Regions from separate parts of the Micromonospora sp. NPDC048909 genome, predicted to be linked through region 2. Evidence: predicted binding sites of a transcription regulator. Region 2 holds the regulator's gene; each other region holds the start of a gene.

Region 1 (4,979 bases), on a different contig from region 2:
ACGCTGACCCACTCGGCCTCGGCGCCGGCCGGGATGAGCCCGTGGTCGAGCCCGGGCGCCACCTTCACCACCGTCCGCGGCACCCGCTCGGCCAGCTCGGTCACGAAGTCCCACGGGGGTGAGTAGGCCTTCGGGTCGAAGATCCGCCGGCCGGTGCCGGTGGCGCGCCGCGCCGGGTCGCAGAAGACCGCGTCGACCCGGGAGACGTCGAAGGCGGTCGCGTCGCCGCACTCCACGCTGACCAGCTCGGTCAGCCCGGCCGCCTCGGCGTTCGCGGCGGCCATCGCGGCGGTCAGCGGGTCGGCCTCCACCGCGTACACCCGGATGCCGGCGCGGGCGGCGGCGAGCGCGTCCGCGCCCAGGCCGCTGCCCAGGTCGGCCAGCGTGCGTACGCCGGCCGCCCGCAGCCGCGCGGCGCGCCGGGCCGCGACCGGGCCGCGAGTCGCCTGCTCCAGCCCGGCCCGGGTGAGGAACATCCCGGCCGCCGCCGGACCGAACTTGCCGGCCGCCCGGCGGCGCAGCTCGGCCTGGGTCAGGGCCGCCGCGGCCAGCCCGGCCGGCACGCCGGCCGACCGCAGGGCGGACGCCGCGGCCAGCGGGTCGCCGCCGGCCACCCGGGTCGCGGCGTCGAGCGCGGCCGTCCCCTCGGCGGTACGCAGGGCGGCGAGCTGTTCCAGGTCCACGCGCACATTGTCCGGGCCGTGCCGGACGGGTCGGACGGTGGTGTCAGTGCGAGGTGGGGGTGGCGGCGACGAAGGCCCGCCAACTGGCCGGTGGAAAGGTGAGCGCCGGCCCGGCCGGGTCCTTGCTGTCGCGGACGGCGACCACGCCGGGCAGGTCGTCGGCGACCTCCACGCAGGCGCCGCCGTTGCTGTTGCTGCGAGAGGACTTGCGCCAGGTTGCGTGGGTCAGGTCCATGTCTGCACCACTTCCTCGATCAGCCGGGCGGACTGCCGGCATGGCAGCGCCTCGCCGGTCACAGTCTCCCAGCGCCGCTCCAGGGCGGCAACGTCGTTCGGGCTGTCCACGGTCTGCCCCCGGAGCTGGTTGTCCAGGTGGGCCAGCTCGGCGCCGCTGTCGAGCCGGGCCAGGATGAACGGGCCGTTGAGCCCGACGTGCCAGGGGGCTTCGGCCGGCACCACCCGGACCTGCACGTTCGGTGCGCTGCCGGCGGCGAGCAGGTGCTGGAGCTGCTCGTGCATGACCTTCCGGTCGCCGAGTTGCCGGCGCAGTGTCTGTTCCTCCAGCACCGCGACGAAGTGCGGGCGCGGGTCGCCGGTCAGCGTGGCCTGCCGGGCGAGCCGGGCCACCACCCGGGTCTCCACCTCCTCGGCGGTCAGCTCACCGCCCACGCCGAGCATCGCCCGCGCGTACCCCTCGGTCTGGAGCAGGCCGGGGATCACCGTGGGGTCGTACCAGCGCAGCGCCGCCGCCTCCCGCTCGTTCTCCTCCCACGGGCGGAACCAGGCGGGCGCGGCGTGGAAGCGGATCAGCTCCAACATGCCGACGAAGAGGCCACCGGTGTCCAAGGTTGAGTCGACGCGGGCGAGGTAGTCCGGCTTGACCGGGCTCTGCCCCGTCTCGACCGCGCTCACGTACGACGATGAGTAGTTGACCAGCTTGCCCAGCTCCTCCTGGCTGAGCCCCCGTGCCTGGCGTGCCCGGCGCAACTGTTCGTGCAGGAACGTCAGGGTCGGTATCCGGGACACTCGGCTCCCTTTCCTCGGCATCCGATGCGGGCTGTGCGGAGAGTAGGTAGCCGGTCACCGGGTGGCGAGACGTCTCCGGCGTGTTGCGTCAACCTGTGGCGGAGCTGTGGCGACACGAGGGGCGGTGCGTTGGCACTCTCCTTGACGGAGTGCTAGCCACGGAATAACCTGCGATTAGCACTCTCACCCCGAGGGTGCCAGCTTCCGGGCCACTCGGCCCGGGCGCTGAACGCCAGGCGGACCGGCACCCGCGACGACGGCCCCGCCCGGTGGCATGTGGCAGATGACGCTGGTCGGCTCAGGCCGGCCGGCACAGAAACCAGTACCCCAGGAGGGTATGCCCGTGACTACCGCGACCAAGGTTGCGATCAAGCCGCTCGAGGACCGCATCGTGGTCCAGGCGAACGAGGCTGAGACCACCACGGCGTCGGGCATCGTGATCCCCGACACCGCCAAGGAGAAGCCGCAGGAGGGCACCGTCCTCGCTGTGGGCCCGGGGCGCGTCGACGACAACGGCAACCGGGTTCCGGTTGACGTCAAGGTCGGCGACACCGTCCTCTACTCGAAGTACGGCGGCACCGAGGTCAAGTACGCCGGCGAGGAGTACCTGGTGCTCTCCGCCCGCGACGTCCTCGCGGTCATCGAGAAGTAAGCAACCGATCAGTGTCGTTGCCCCGGTCCGGCTCGCCGGGCCGGGGCAGCGGCGCTTCGAAGGGACATTCATGGCGAAGATCCTGAGCTTCTCGGACGACGCCCGGCACCAGCTGGAGCACGGTGTCAACGCCCTCGCGGACACGGTCAAGGTCACCCTCGGACCGCGCGGGCGCAACGTCGTCCTGGACAAGAAATTCGGTGCGCCGACGATCACCAACGATGGTGTGACCATCGCCAAGGAGATCGAGCTCACCAACCCCTACGAGAACCTCGGCGCGCAGCTGGTCAAGGAGGTGGCGACGAAGACCAACGACGTCGCCGGCGACGGGACCACCACCGCGACCGTGCTGGCCCAGGCGATGGTCCGTGAGGGCCTGCGCAACGTGACCGCCGGGGCCAACCCCGCCGGCCTCAAGCGGGGCATCGACGCGGCGGCCGCCAAGGTCTCCGAGGCGCTGCTCGGCCGGGCCGTCGAGGTCGCCGACAAGGAGTCGATCGCGCACGTGGCGACGATCTCCGCGCAGGATTCCACCATCGGTGAGCTGATCGCCGAGGCGATGGAGCGGGTCGGCCGCGACGGTGTCATCACCGTCGAGGAGGGCTCCACCCTCACCACCGAGCTGGACGTGACCGAGGGTCTCCAGTTCGACAAGGGCTTCATCTCGCCGAACTTCGTCACCGACGTGGAGGGGCAGGAGTCCGTCCTCGAGGACGCGTACATCCTGATCACCACGCAGAAGATCTCGGCGATCGAGGAGCTGCTGCCGCTGCTGGAGAAGGTCCTCCAGAACAGCAAGCCGCTGCTGATCATCGCCGAGGACGTGGAGGGCCAGGCGCTCTCCACCCTGGTGGTCAACTCGATCCGCAAGACCGTCAAGGTCTGCGCGGTCAAGGCCCCGGGCTTCGGCGATCGGCGCAAGGCGATGCTCCAGGACATCGCGATCTCCACCGGCGCCGAGCTGGTCGCCCCGGAGCTGGGCTACAAGCTCGACCAGGTCGGCCTGGAGGTGCTCGGCACCGCCCGGCGCATTGTGGTCGACAAGGAGAACACCACGATCGTCGACGGCGGCGGCCAGAGCGCCGACGTCGCCGACCGGGTGGCCCAGATCCGCAAGGAGATCGAGGCCTCCGACTCCGAGTGGGACCGGGAGAAGCTGGCCGAGCGGCTGGCGAAGCTCTCCGGCGGCATCGCGGTCATCAAGGCGGGCGCGGCGACCGAGGTCGAGATGAAGGAGCGCAAGCACCGCATCGAGGACGCCATCGCCGCGACCAAGGCCGCGGTCGAGGAGGGCACCGTCCCGGGTGGTGGCGCCGCCCTGGCGCAGATCCTGCCGGTGCTCGACGACGACCTCGGCTTCACCGGTGACGAGAAGGTCGGTGTCTCGATCGTGCGCAAGGCGCTGGTCGAGCCGCTGCGCTGGATCGCCCAGAACGCCGGCCACGACGGCTACGTGGTGGTGCAGAAGGTCGCCGGCAAGGAGTGGGGCAACGGCCTCGACGCCGCCGCCGGCGAGTACGTCGACCTGGTCAAGTCCGGCATCCTGGACCCGGTGAAGGTGACCCGCAACGCGGTCACCAACGCCGCTTCCATCGCCGGCCTGCTGCTCACCACCGAGAGCCTCGTGGTGGAGAAGCCGGCCGAGCCGGAGCCGGCCGCCGCCGGTGGCCACGGCCACTCGCACGGCCACGGTCACCAGCACGGCCCGGGCTTCTGACCCACGTCGTACGCCCGGTCGGGGCACACCGTCACTCGGCGGTGTGCCCCGACGCGTTCGTGCCGATGGTTACCGAACGCTGACGTCCCTACCGGCCGGCCCGCTCGATCGGAAACACTGGGCCGATGAGCACCACCACCCCTCGCTTCGCCGCCCTGGCCGGGATCACCGCCGCCGCCGTGGCGATCGGCGTCGCCGAACTCACCGCCGTCCTGACCGGCCCCCGATCGGCCCCGCTGGTCGCGGTCGGGGGCGTGGTGGTGGACACCGTGCCGGAGCCGCTCAAGCAGTTCGCGATCGACCTCTTCGGCCGGTACGACAAGCTCGCCCTGCTGACCGGCACGGCGCTGCTGCTGGCCGCCTTCGCCGCGCTGCTCGGCGTGCTCTCGGTGCGCCGGCTCGCCGTCGGCCTCGCCGGGATCGCCGGCTTCGCCGCCCTCGGCGTCGCCGCCGCCCTCACCCGGGTCGACGCGGACGCCGCCGACGCGCTGCCCTCGCTGCTCGGCGCCGCGCTCGGGGCGGCCGTGCTGTGGGCCTTCATCGCCGGCCCGCTGGAGCTGGACCCGTGGCCCTGGACCCCGCCCACGCCCGCCCCGGCGGTCCCCGCACCGGCGACGACGACCGGGGACACCGCGCCGCCGCCGGCCGGAGGGGCGCCGCTGGAGGTCACCGATCCGGGATCCCGGCGACGGTTCCTCACCGGGACCGGGGCGCTGCTCGGCGCGGCGGCCGTGACCGGCCTCGGCGGGCACTGGCTGGCCGGCCGGCGTGGCGTGTCGGCCGCCCGGCAGGCGGTGGTGCTGCCGGCCCCGGCCTCGCCCGCCCCCGCGCTACCGGCCGGGGCGGATCTCTCCCTGACCCAGCTCGCGCCCTACGTCACTTCGAACGTCGGCTTCTACCG
Region 2 (4,979 bases):
GACGTCGAGGTGACCACCGAGGCCAACCCGGAGTCGGTCACGCCCGAGTCGCTCAAGACGCTGCGGGCGGCGGGCTACACCCGGATCTCGCTGGGCATGCAGTCCGCCGCGCCGGGGGTGCTGGCGATCCTGGACCGCAAGCACAGCGCGGGTCGGGCCACCGCCGCCGCCCTGGAGGCGCGCGACGCCGGGTTCGACCATGTCAACCTGGACCTGATCTACGGCACGCCGGGGGAGAGCGCCGAGGACTTCGCCCGCTCGCTGGAGCAGGTGGTCGCCGCCGGCGTCGACCACGTCAGCGCGTATGCCCTGATCGTGGAGGACGGCACCCGGCTGGCCGCCCGGATGCGCCGTGGCGAGCTGCCGTACCCCAGCGACGACGTGGCGGCCGACCGTTACCTGGCGGCGGAGGCGGCGCTCGGCGCGGCCGGCTTCTCCTGGTACGAGGTCTCCAACTGGGCCCGGACGCCGGCCGCCCGGTGCCGGCACAACCTGCTCTACTGGGCCGGCGCCGACTGGTGGGGGCTCGGGCCGGGGGCGCACAGCCACGTCGGCGGAGTGCGCTGGTGGAACGTGAAGCACCCCACGGCGTACGCCCAGCGGCTCGCCGCCGGGACGTCCCCCGGCCTGGCCCGGGAGGTGCTCACCTCCGACGAGGCGCACATGGAGGACGTCATGCTGCGGCTACGGCTCGCCTCCGGGCTGCCGCTGGAGGTGCTGGACACCGCCGGCCGGGCCGCCGCCGCGCGGGCGCTGGCCGACGGCCTGCTGGACGCCGGACCGTACGCGGCCGGTCGGGCCGTGCTCACCCTGCGGGGCCGGCTGCTGGCCGACGCCGTCGTCCGCGACCTGCTGCCATGAGCGGTGCCCGACCGGCCGGGGGAGCGGCCGGCCGGGATCACTTGATGAAGCTCGCCGACATCGGGTAGCGGTAGAACTGGCCCTCGTTGGCCTTGATCCCGGCGAGGATGCCGAAGACCGTGCCGAGGATGACCGCCGCGGCGACGCCGATGAAGCCGATGAGGATGCAGGAGAGCACCCAGCCGATCAGGCCGACGATCGACCAGATCAGCTGGAAGTTGAGCGCCGCCACGGCGTGCGCCCGGACCGTCGGGGACTGGTTGCCCCGGGCCAGCATCGCCACCAGCGGGGCGATCCAGCCGAGCACGCCACCGCTGAGGAACATCCCGGCCGCCCCGCCGAAGTGCGCGACGAGCGTCCAGGTCTTGTCCTCGTTGTTGGCGAACCCGCCGCCGGGAGCACCGTAGGCCCCGCCGGTCGGATAGCCGACGCCCGGCGGCGGGTAGCCGCCCGGGGGCCCACCTGGGGGTGGGTAGCCGCCTGATGGTGGCAGGTCACCGCCGGGTGGCGGATAGCCACCGGGCGGGGGATAGCCGCCCGGGCCCGGGGCCCCGGACAGTGGTGCGGTGGGCGGCTCGTCCGCTGCGGACGGGCCCGGAGCTGCGTACGGCGGGTTCGGCTCCGGCGGGTTGCCGCCGGGTTCCCCGGCGCCGGGAGGGCGAGGTGGTTCAGTCATGAACGTCACGGTAGGGGCAGCCGGCAACGCCGCACCAGAGCGTCGCCGTCCGGATCGGCGGGACGTGGGCAGGGCCGCACCCGCGGTCCGTCGTTGATCATCGCGCTGGCGGGCCTGCCGACGTAGACTGGCACTCGCTACAGTCGAGTGCCAGGAGAGCCGCCGGCGGTGCCCAGTGCCGCCGGCCGAGGGGCGTAGGAGGTGGGGGGAATGGGTCTCGACGACCGCAAGCTCGCCGTGCTCCGCGCCATCGTCGAGGACTACGTCGCCACGCAGGAGCCGGTCGGCAGCCGCGCGCTGGTCGAGCGACACCAGCTCGGGGTCTCGCCCGCGACGGTCCGCAACGACATGGCCGTGCTCGAGGAAGAGGGCTACATCCGGCAGCCGCACACCAGCGCCGGCCGGGTGCCCACCGACCGCGGCTACCGGCTCTTCGTCGACCGGCTGTCCCGGGTCAAGCCGCTCAGCCCGGCCGAGCGCCGGGCGATCGAGCGCTTCCTGGTCGGCGCGGTCGACCTCGACGACGTGGTGCACCGCACGGTCCGGCTGCTGGCCCAGCTGACCCGGCAGGTCGCCGTCGTGCAGTACCCGAGCCTGGCCCGGTCGTCGGTCCGGCACCTGGAACTGGTGCCGATCTCCACCACCCGGCTGATGCTGGTCATGATCGCCGACACCGGGCGGGTCGAGCAGCGGCTGGTGGAGATGCCCGCGCCGATCCCCGCCGACGACGTCACCGATCTGCGCCGGTTGGTCAACGAGAAGCTGGCCGGCACCCGGCTCTCCGACACACCGCCGCTGGTGCAGGCGCTGGTCGACGAGGTGCCGACCGAGCTGCGCCCGGCGATGACCACCCTCTCCACCGTGCTGCTGGAGACGCTGGTCGAGCGGCACGAGGAGCGGCTCGCGCTGGCCGGCACCGCCAACCTGACCCGGGGTGGCCTGCTCGACTTCCAGGGCTCGCTGCGGCCGATCCTCGAGGCGCTGGAGGAGGAGGTCGTGCTGCTCAAGCTCATCGGTGAGACGGAGCCGAGCACGACCCGGGTGCTGATCGGCGACGAGAACGAGTTCGACAACCTCCGCGCCGCCTCGGTGGTCAGCACCGGCTACGGCCCGGGCGCCACCATCGTGGGCGGTCTGGGGGTGCTGGGGCCCACCCGGATGGACTACCCCGGGACCATCGCCACGGTGCGCGCCGTGGCACGCTACGTGGGCGAGCTGCTGGCCCAGAACTGACCAGTCAGGGCGCCGACGGCCGGCTCCGGCCGCCGACCGGCGCAACGCAACGCGAGACGAACATGAGGACACGGAACGCAGTGGCCAGGGACTACTACGGCATTCTCGGTGTGAGCCGGGAAGCCTCCGACGACGAGATCAAGCGCGCCTACCGCAAGCTGGCGCGCCAGTTCCACCCGGACGTCAATCCGGATCCGGAGGCTCAGGAGAAGTTCAAGGACATCAACGCCGCGTACGAGGTCCTCTCGGACGACCGGAAACGGCAGATCGTCGACCTGGGCGGTGACCCGCTCGCCCCGGGCGGCGGGGGCGCCGGCGGCCCGGGTGGCCCCGGCGGGGCCGGCCCGTTCGTCGGGTTCCAGGACATCATGGACGCGTTCTTCGGCGGGGCCGCGGGCGGCGCCCGCGGGCCGCGGCCGCGCACCCGGCCGGGCGCCGACGCGATCCTGCGGCTGGAGCTCGACCTGCACGAGACCGCGTTCGGCGTCGAGGCGCCGATCACCGTCGACACGGCCGTGCTCTGCACCACCTGCTCCGGCGCCGGCACCGCCGCCGGCACCCACCTGGCCACCTGTGAGGCCTGCGGTGGTCGCGGCGAGGTGCAGTCCGTGCAGCGCACCTTCCTCGGCCAGGTGGTCTCCGCCCGGCCGTGCACCGTCTGCCAGGGCTACGGCACCACGATCCCGCACCCCTGCCCGACCTGCGCCGGCGACGGGCGGGTGCGCACCCGCCGCTCGCTGACCGTCAAGATCCCGGCCGGGGTCGAGGACGGCATGCGGATCCGGCTGGCCCAGCAGGGCGAGGTCGGCCCGGGCGGCGGCACCGCCGGCGATCTCTACGTCGAGATCCACGAGCGGCCGCACGACGTCTACTCGCGCAAGGGCGACGACCTGCACTGCCGGGTCACCGTGCCGATGACGGCGGCGGCGCTCGGCACCCGGCTGACCATCAAGACGCTGGACAGCGAGGAGACCGTCGACGTCAAGTCCGGCACCCAGCCGGGCAGCACGCTGCGGCTGCGCGCCCGCGGGGTGCCACACCTGCGCGGCACCGGCCGGGGTGATCTCTACGTGCACCTCGACGTGCGTACCCCCACCAAGCTCGACGCCGACCAGGAGAAGATGCTGCGCGACTTCGCCAAGACCCGGGGCGAGGAGGTCGCCGAGCTGACCAAGCAGGGCGGCTTCTTCTCCCGGATGCGGGACGCGTTCAACGGCCACGCCTGAGTCGTAGCCGGGTCAGCCGCCCCGGCCGCTCCGGGGCGGCTAGCCTGTTGATCGTGTCCGCGCCGCTCTTCCTGGTCGATCCGCTGCCCGCCGCCGACTCGCTGACCCTCGGCGGGCCCGAGGGGCACCACGCGGCCACCGTGCAACGGCTGCGGGTGGGCGAGGAGCTGCTGCTCGCCGACGGCCGGGGTGGCACGGCAACCGCCGTGGTCACCGCCGTCGGCCGGGGCAGCCTGGAACTCGACGTCACCTCCCGGGGGTACGCCGACGCGGCCGTTCCACGGCTGGTGGTGGTGCAGGGCATCGCCAAGGGCGACCGGGGCGAGCTGGCCGTGCAGGCGATGACCGAGGTCGGGGTGGACGAGATCGTGCCCTGGGCGGCGTCCCGCTCGGTGGCCCAGTGGCGCGGCGACCGGGGGATACGGGCCCGGGAGAAGTGGGTCGCGACCTCCCGCGAGGCCGCCAAGCAGGCCCGCCGGCCCTGGCTTCCGGTGGTGGCCGGCGCGCCGGACGAATCGACCGCCCAGGTGGCCCGCCGGATCGCCGGTGCCGCCGCCGCGTTCGTGCTGCACGAGGAGGCCGACGGGCGCCTCACCACCGCCGAGCTGCCGGACGTCGGCGAGATCGTGCTGGTGGTCGGCCCCGAGGGCGGCGTCGCCCCGGCCGAGCTGGACGCCTTCGCCGAGGCCGGCGCCCGCCCGGTCCGCCTCGGCGAGTCCGTGCTGCGCACCTCCACCGCCGGCGTGGCCGCCCTCAGCGTGCTCGCCACCCGCCTGCTCCGCTGGTAACCCGCCCGCTCGCCGCCTCGTCTTCATTGCCCCGGCACTGCCCCGGCACCGCCCCGGCACTGCCCCGGCACCGCCCCGGCACTGCCCCGGCACCGCCCCGCCCGTCCTTTGCTCTGCTTCAGCCGACGCAACAGAAACGGGCCCTGACTGTCGCCTCCGTTGAAGCAGAGCAAAGGATGCGCAGGGTGTCCCTTG
Region 3 (4,979 bases), on a different contig from region 2:
TGGCGACGCCGCAGGTGGCCGGGGTGGTGGCGCTGATGTGGTCGGCCAACCCGGCGCTGATCGGCGACCTGCCCCGCACCCGCGAGCTGCTGCGGGAGACCGCGACGCCCGCCGAGCCGACCTATCGCTCCCGCAATCCGGCGGACGCCTGCGGTGGGCCCGCGAACATCACCGGCGCCGGCCTGGTCGACGCGTACGCGGCCGTGCGGGCGGCCCGGGCCGCGGGCTGACGGTGGTCGGGTCTTGCGCGAACGGGTACCCGGTGATCTAGGGTCGGCGACCATGGACGCGGAGATCACCGTCAGCGAACTCACCCCCGATCTGGCGCCCGCCGTGGTGCGGCTCTGCGACGGAGCGCTCGACCTGCCCGAGGACGCGACCGAGGCGGACGCCCTGGTGGACGCGCTCTGGACCCGGGCCGCCGCCGACCGGCCGGTGTTCGCGCTCGGCGCGTACCGGGGGGCGGAGCTGGTCGGGGTGCTGATCGGCTCGATGTCGGCGGCTGACCCCCGGCTCGGGCACGTCGACCTGGTCGCGGTCGCGCCGGAGCACCGCCGCCGGGGCGCCGGGCGGGCGCTGCTGGCCGGGGCGGAACGGCAGCTCGCCGACCGGGGTGCGGCCGAGGTGCTGCTCGCCGGCAACCCGCCTTACTACGCCTGGCCCGGGATCGACGTCCGGTACACCCCGGCGGTCTGCGCCGCGCTGGCGCTGGGCTACCAGCAGGACCGGACCGCCTGGAACATGACCGCCGACCTGTCGTACGACGAGTCGCCGGCGCTGCGCTCGACGCAGGCCGCGGAGCGACGGTTGGCCGGCCAGGGGGTGACGGTGCGCCGCGCGGAGCCGGCGGACCTGCCGGCGCTGGCCGCGTTCGCCCGGTCCACCTTCGGCGGGGCCTGGGACGGCGAGCTGGCCGGATCGGTGGGCCGGCCGGGGGCGGGCTGCCACCTGGCGGAACGCGACGGCGAGGTGATCGGCTTCGCGGCGTACGGGTCGTCCCGGCCGAGCTGGTTCGGGCCGATGGGCACCGCCCCGGCGGCCGAGGGCTCGGGGATCGGCGGGGTTCTGCTGCGGCGCTGTCTGCGGGACCAGCACGACATGGGGCTGGAATCGGCCCAGATCGGCTGGGTGGGGCCGGTGCCGTTCTACTCGGGCAGCTCGGGTGCGCGGATCGAGCGGGTCTTCTTCCTGTACCGGCGGACGATCGAGAATTGATCCGGGGCGAATGGGATATAGACCCGTATAGTGCCATTCGCCCTCGTCCGTGATCGACGCCCCCTACCGTTTCGGTAGAGGAGGCAGCAATGACCACGGACGACGAACACACCGAGGACGTCGCACCCGTCACCTGGACCCCGGTCGGCGATCTGCCCGGCCATCTGCCGATCGACCGGCTCGACTACGGGGACGCCGAACAACTGGCCGAGATGAGCGTCGCCGACGATCCCGCAACCGAGGAGCCGGTCGAGATGGTGGACGCGCCGATCCAGCTCCGCGCGCCGTACGACCGGACGCACAAGCGGCGCAACCAACGCCCGCTGCCGACCTGACCGCGCCTGCCGACCTGACCACCTGACGACGAAACGGGGCGGACCGCTGACGCGGCCCGCCCCGTTTCCGGTCGGAACTGGACTCAGAAGTCCATGTCCCCGCCACCCGGACCAGCCGGGGCGGCCGGGGTCTTCTCCGGCTTGTCCGCCACGACGGCCTCGGTGGTGAGGAAGAGCGCCGCGATCGACGACGCGTTCTGCAGCGCCGAGCGGGTCACCTTGGCCGGGTCGATGATGCCCGCGGCCAGCAGGTCCACGTACTCGCCGTTGGCGGCGTTGAGGCCGTGGCCCGCCTCCAGGTTGCGCACGCGCTCGACGACCACGCCGCCCTCGAGGCCGGCGTTGACGGCGATCTGCCGCAGCGGGGCGTCCAGCGCGATCTTGACGATCTGCGCGCCGGTCGCCTCGTCACCGGTCAGGTCCAGCTTGTCGAAGGCGGTCTTGCCGGCCTGCACCAGCGCGACGCCACCACCCGGGACGATGCCCTCCTCGACGGCGGCCTTCGCGTTGCGAACGGCGTCCTCGATGCGGTGCTTGCGCTCCTTCAGCTCGACCTCGGTGGCCGCGCCGACCTTGATCACCGCAACACCGCCGGCCAGCTTGGCCAGACGCTCCTGCAGCTTCTCCCGGTCGTAGTCGGAGTCGCTCTTGTCGATCTCGGCCCGGATCTGGTTCACCCGGCCCTGGATCTGCTCGGCGTCACCGGCACCGTCGACGATGGTGGTCTCGTCCTTGGTCACCACGACCTTGCGGGCGTGGCCCAGCATGTCGACGTCGGCCGCGTCGAGCTTGAGGCCGACCTCCTCGCTGATGACCTGACCACCGGTGAGGATGGCGATGTCGGTGAGCATGGCCTTGCGGCGGTCACCGAAGCCGGGCGCCTTGACGGCGACCGACTTGAAGGTGCCACGGACCTTGTTGACCACCAGGGTGGCCAGGGCCTCGCCCTCCAGGTCCTCGGCGATGATCAGCAGCGGCTTGCCCGACTGCATGACCTTCTCCAGGATCGGAAGCAGGTCCTTCACCGACGAGATCTTGCTGTTGACGATCAGGATGTACGGGTCGTCGAAGACGGCCTCCATACGCTCCGGGTCGGTCATGAAGTACGCGGAGATGTAGCCCTTGTCGAAGCGCATACCCTCGGTGAGCTCAAGCTCCAGGCCGAAGGTGTTGCTCTCCTCGACGGTGATGACGCCTTCCTTGCCGACCTTGTCCATCGCCTCGGCGATGATCTCGCCGACGCTGGTGTCACCGGCCGAGATGGAGGCGGTGGAAGCGATCTGCTCCTTGGTCTCCACGTCCTTGGCGAGCTTCAGCAGCTCCTCCGAGACGCTGGCCACGGCGGCCTCGATGCCCCGCTTCAGGGCCATCGGGTTGGCGCCGGCGGCCACGTTGCGCAGGCCCTCACGAACCAGGGCCTGGGCCAGGACGGTCGCCGTCGTCGTGCCGTCACCGGCCACGTCGTCGGTCTTCTTGGCGACCTCCTTGACCAGCTCAGCGCCGATCTTCTCGTACGGGTCCTCGAGCTCGATCTCCTTGGCGATGCTCACACCATCGTTGGTGATGGTGGGGGCACCCCACTTCTTCTCGAGCACGACGTTGCGGCCCCTGGGGCCGAGGGTCACCTTTACGGCGTCGGCGAGCTGGTTCATGCCCCGCTCGAGGCCGCGGCGCGCCTCTTCGTCGAACGCGATCATCTTGGCCATACGGCGTTGTCCTCCTGGACACTCACGGGCCACCCGAGTGTGTGTCCCGGATGGGCCGCCTGGTGTACGCACCTTGGGGCGCCGTCGTCGTGGTGACGACGGCTCTCCTCGGCCGGGCCGGATAGCCCGCGACGACCGGCCACGTGCCCCACCGGCGGCTTGTCCCGCCGGCGTGGCCATGGCCCCACCGCCCCGACCTTTGGCACTCACAGTACGCGAGTGCCAATGACTTGTTTAGCACTCTCCCATGCCGAGTGCAAGCACGAACGCCACGGTCAGCCGAGCTCCGCGGCCAGTCCGGCGCTGTTCACCGGCCGCTCATGGACCCGCTGCTCGGCATACGTCACCAACAGCCCCACCAGCTGCACCAGGTGGGCGGGGAGGGCCAGCACCGCGGTGACGGCGATCACCGCCACCACGCCGATCGCGGACCCCGGCGCGGCGAGCGGATCGGTGCCGAACGGGGCGGTGCCGACCCCCTCGATCACACTGGCGACCACGGTGCAGACGATCACCACGGCGACGACCAGGGCCACCCGCCCCAGCAACAGCCCCAACCGGTCGTGGAACATCCGGAACGACCGGCCGATCGGGTTGTGCCGCTCGAAGAGGTAGACCGGCCCGGCCATGCTCAGCGCGAAGGCGAGGTAGATGCCGGGCAGGATGCAGAAGCAGACGCCCAGGCCGACGATCACGCTGATCAGCAGCGTCCAGCCCCAGAGCCCGAGCGCCCGGCGCAGGCCGTAGCGCAGCGCGTCGGCCAGGTTGACCGGCTCGCCGGCCGCCTGCCGGGTGATCACCCACGTCCCGGCGGCCCAGCCCAGGGCCTGCACCAACCCGATCACCAGGCTGCCGCCGACCAGCACCAGGAAGATGGTGGCCAGGTCGGTGAAGAAGGTGTCGGGCAGCGCGGCCGGGTCCTCGACGGTGGACGTCTCCCACTTCGCCGTCGGGTCCAGCCCGAGGGAGAGCACCGACAGCACCGCGGCCGGCAGCACCTGGGTGAGCAGCAGGATGGGCAGCAGCAGTCGCCAGCCGCGCCGCGCCGCCCCCACGCACCGGTCGAACCAGCCGCTCAGCCCGACGCCGGGCGGGGTGACCAGCGGGTCGGCCGGATCGAAGCCCGGTGGGCACCAGCCGGCCGGTGGACCCGGATACCAGGGCTGCCCGCCGTACGGCCCGGCGCCGAGCGGGTAGCCGCCGGTGGGCGGGAGGACCCAGCCCTGCGGCGCGCCCGGCGGCGGCTCCCAGGGAGGCGGCACGCGCGGATCCCAGCCGGCCGGCGCGGGGCCGCCGGGCGCGGTCGCGCTCGGATCCCACCCGGCCCTCGGCGGGCCGCTGGTGGTGGGCACGGCCGGATCCCAGCCCGGCGGCGGGCCCCAGCCGGACGCCGCAGTCGGGTCCGAGCCGGGCTGGACGCCTGGAGCGCCGGTGGGCGGGGCTCCGGCGGGACCGGGCACGGCCGGGTCAGCACCGGGCGCGGGCGTGGCCAGGTCAGCGCCCGGTACGGGCCTGAGCGGGTCAGCGCCCGGTGCGGGCGTGGCCGGGTCGGGCTCGCCGGGACGGGACGGGTTGTCGCCGCCCGAATGCGGACCGGACGGGTCGGGCTGGCCCGGGGGTGGGGCGGCCGGGGGCGGCTGGTCGGACATGAACCCTCCTCAGCGACGGCTGGAACGGTTCACGATCTTCCAGGGTCGGGCCCCGTGGCGCAGCCCCGGCCGGC

What was found. Region 2 encodes HrcA, which represses chaperone genes, less so after heat shock. Its sites were predicted from a motif close to GGTTNGCACNCTCNNNNNGAGNGTGCNAACC; they were not measured.
Region 1: the regulator HrcA is predicted to act here: its motif matches at 1,882-1,912, upstream of groES (co-chaperone GroES).
Region 3: the regulator HrcA is predicted to act here: its motif matches at 3,454-3,484, upstream of groL (chaperonin GroEL).

The regions. Positions count from the first base shown of each region.
Region 1 is NZ_JBEZFU010000003.1:99,949-104,927, forward strand. Features, by position in the region: gene AB0C04_RS09805 (methyltransferase domain-containing protein) at 1-683, opposite strand, end outside; gene AB0C04_RS09810 (DUF397 domain-containing protein) at 727-918, opposite strand; gene AB0C04_RS09815 (helix-turn-helix transcriptional regulator) at 909-1,709, opposite strand; gene groES (co-chaperone GroES) at 2,047-2,361, shown strand; gene groL (chaperonin GroEL) at 2,432-4,078, shown strand; gene AB0C04_RS09830 (molybdopterin-dependent oxidoreductase) at 4,204-4,979, shown strand, end outside.
Region 2 is NZ_JBEZFU010000002.1:55,854-60,832, forward strand. Features, by position in the region: gene hemW (radical SAM family heme chaperone HemW) at 1-861, shown strand, start outside; gene AB0C04_RS06455 (DUF4870 domain-containing protein) at 899-1,537, opposite strand; gene hrcA (heat-inducible transcriptional repressor HrcA) at 1,748-2,770, shown strand; gene dnaJ (molecular chaperone DnaJ) at 2,851-3,996, shown strand; gene AB0C04_RS06470 (16S rRNA (uracil(1498)-N(3))-methyltransferase) at 4,050-4,784, shown strand.
Region 3 is NZ_JBEZFU010000006.1:281,671-286,649, reverse strand. Features, by position in the region: gene AB0C04_RS18955 (S8 family serine peptidase) at 1-230, shown strand, start outside; gene AB0C04_RS18950 (GNAT family N-acetyltransferase) at 283-1,215, shown strand; gene AB0C04_RS18945 (hypothetical protein) at 1,305-1,550, shown strand; gene groL (chaperonin GroEL) at 1,634-3,256, opposite strand; gene AB0C04_RS18935 (hypothetical protein) at 3,532-4,518, opposite strand.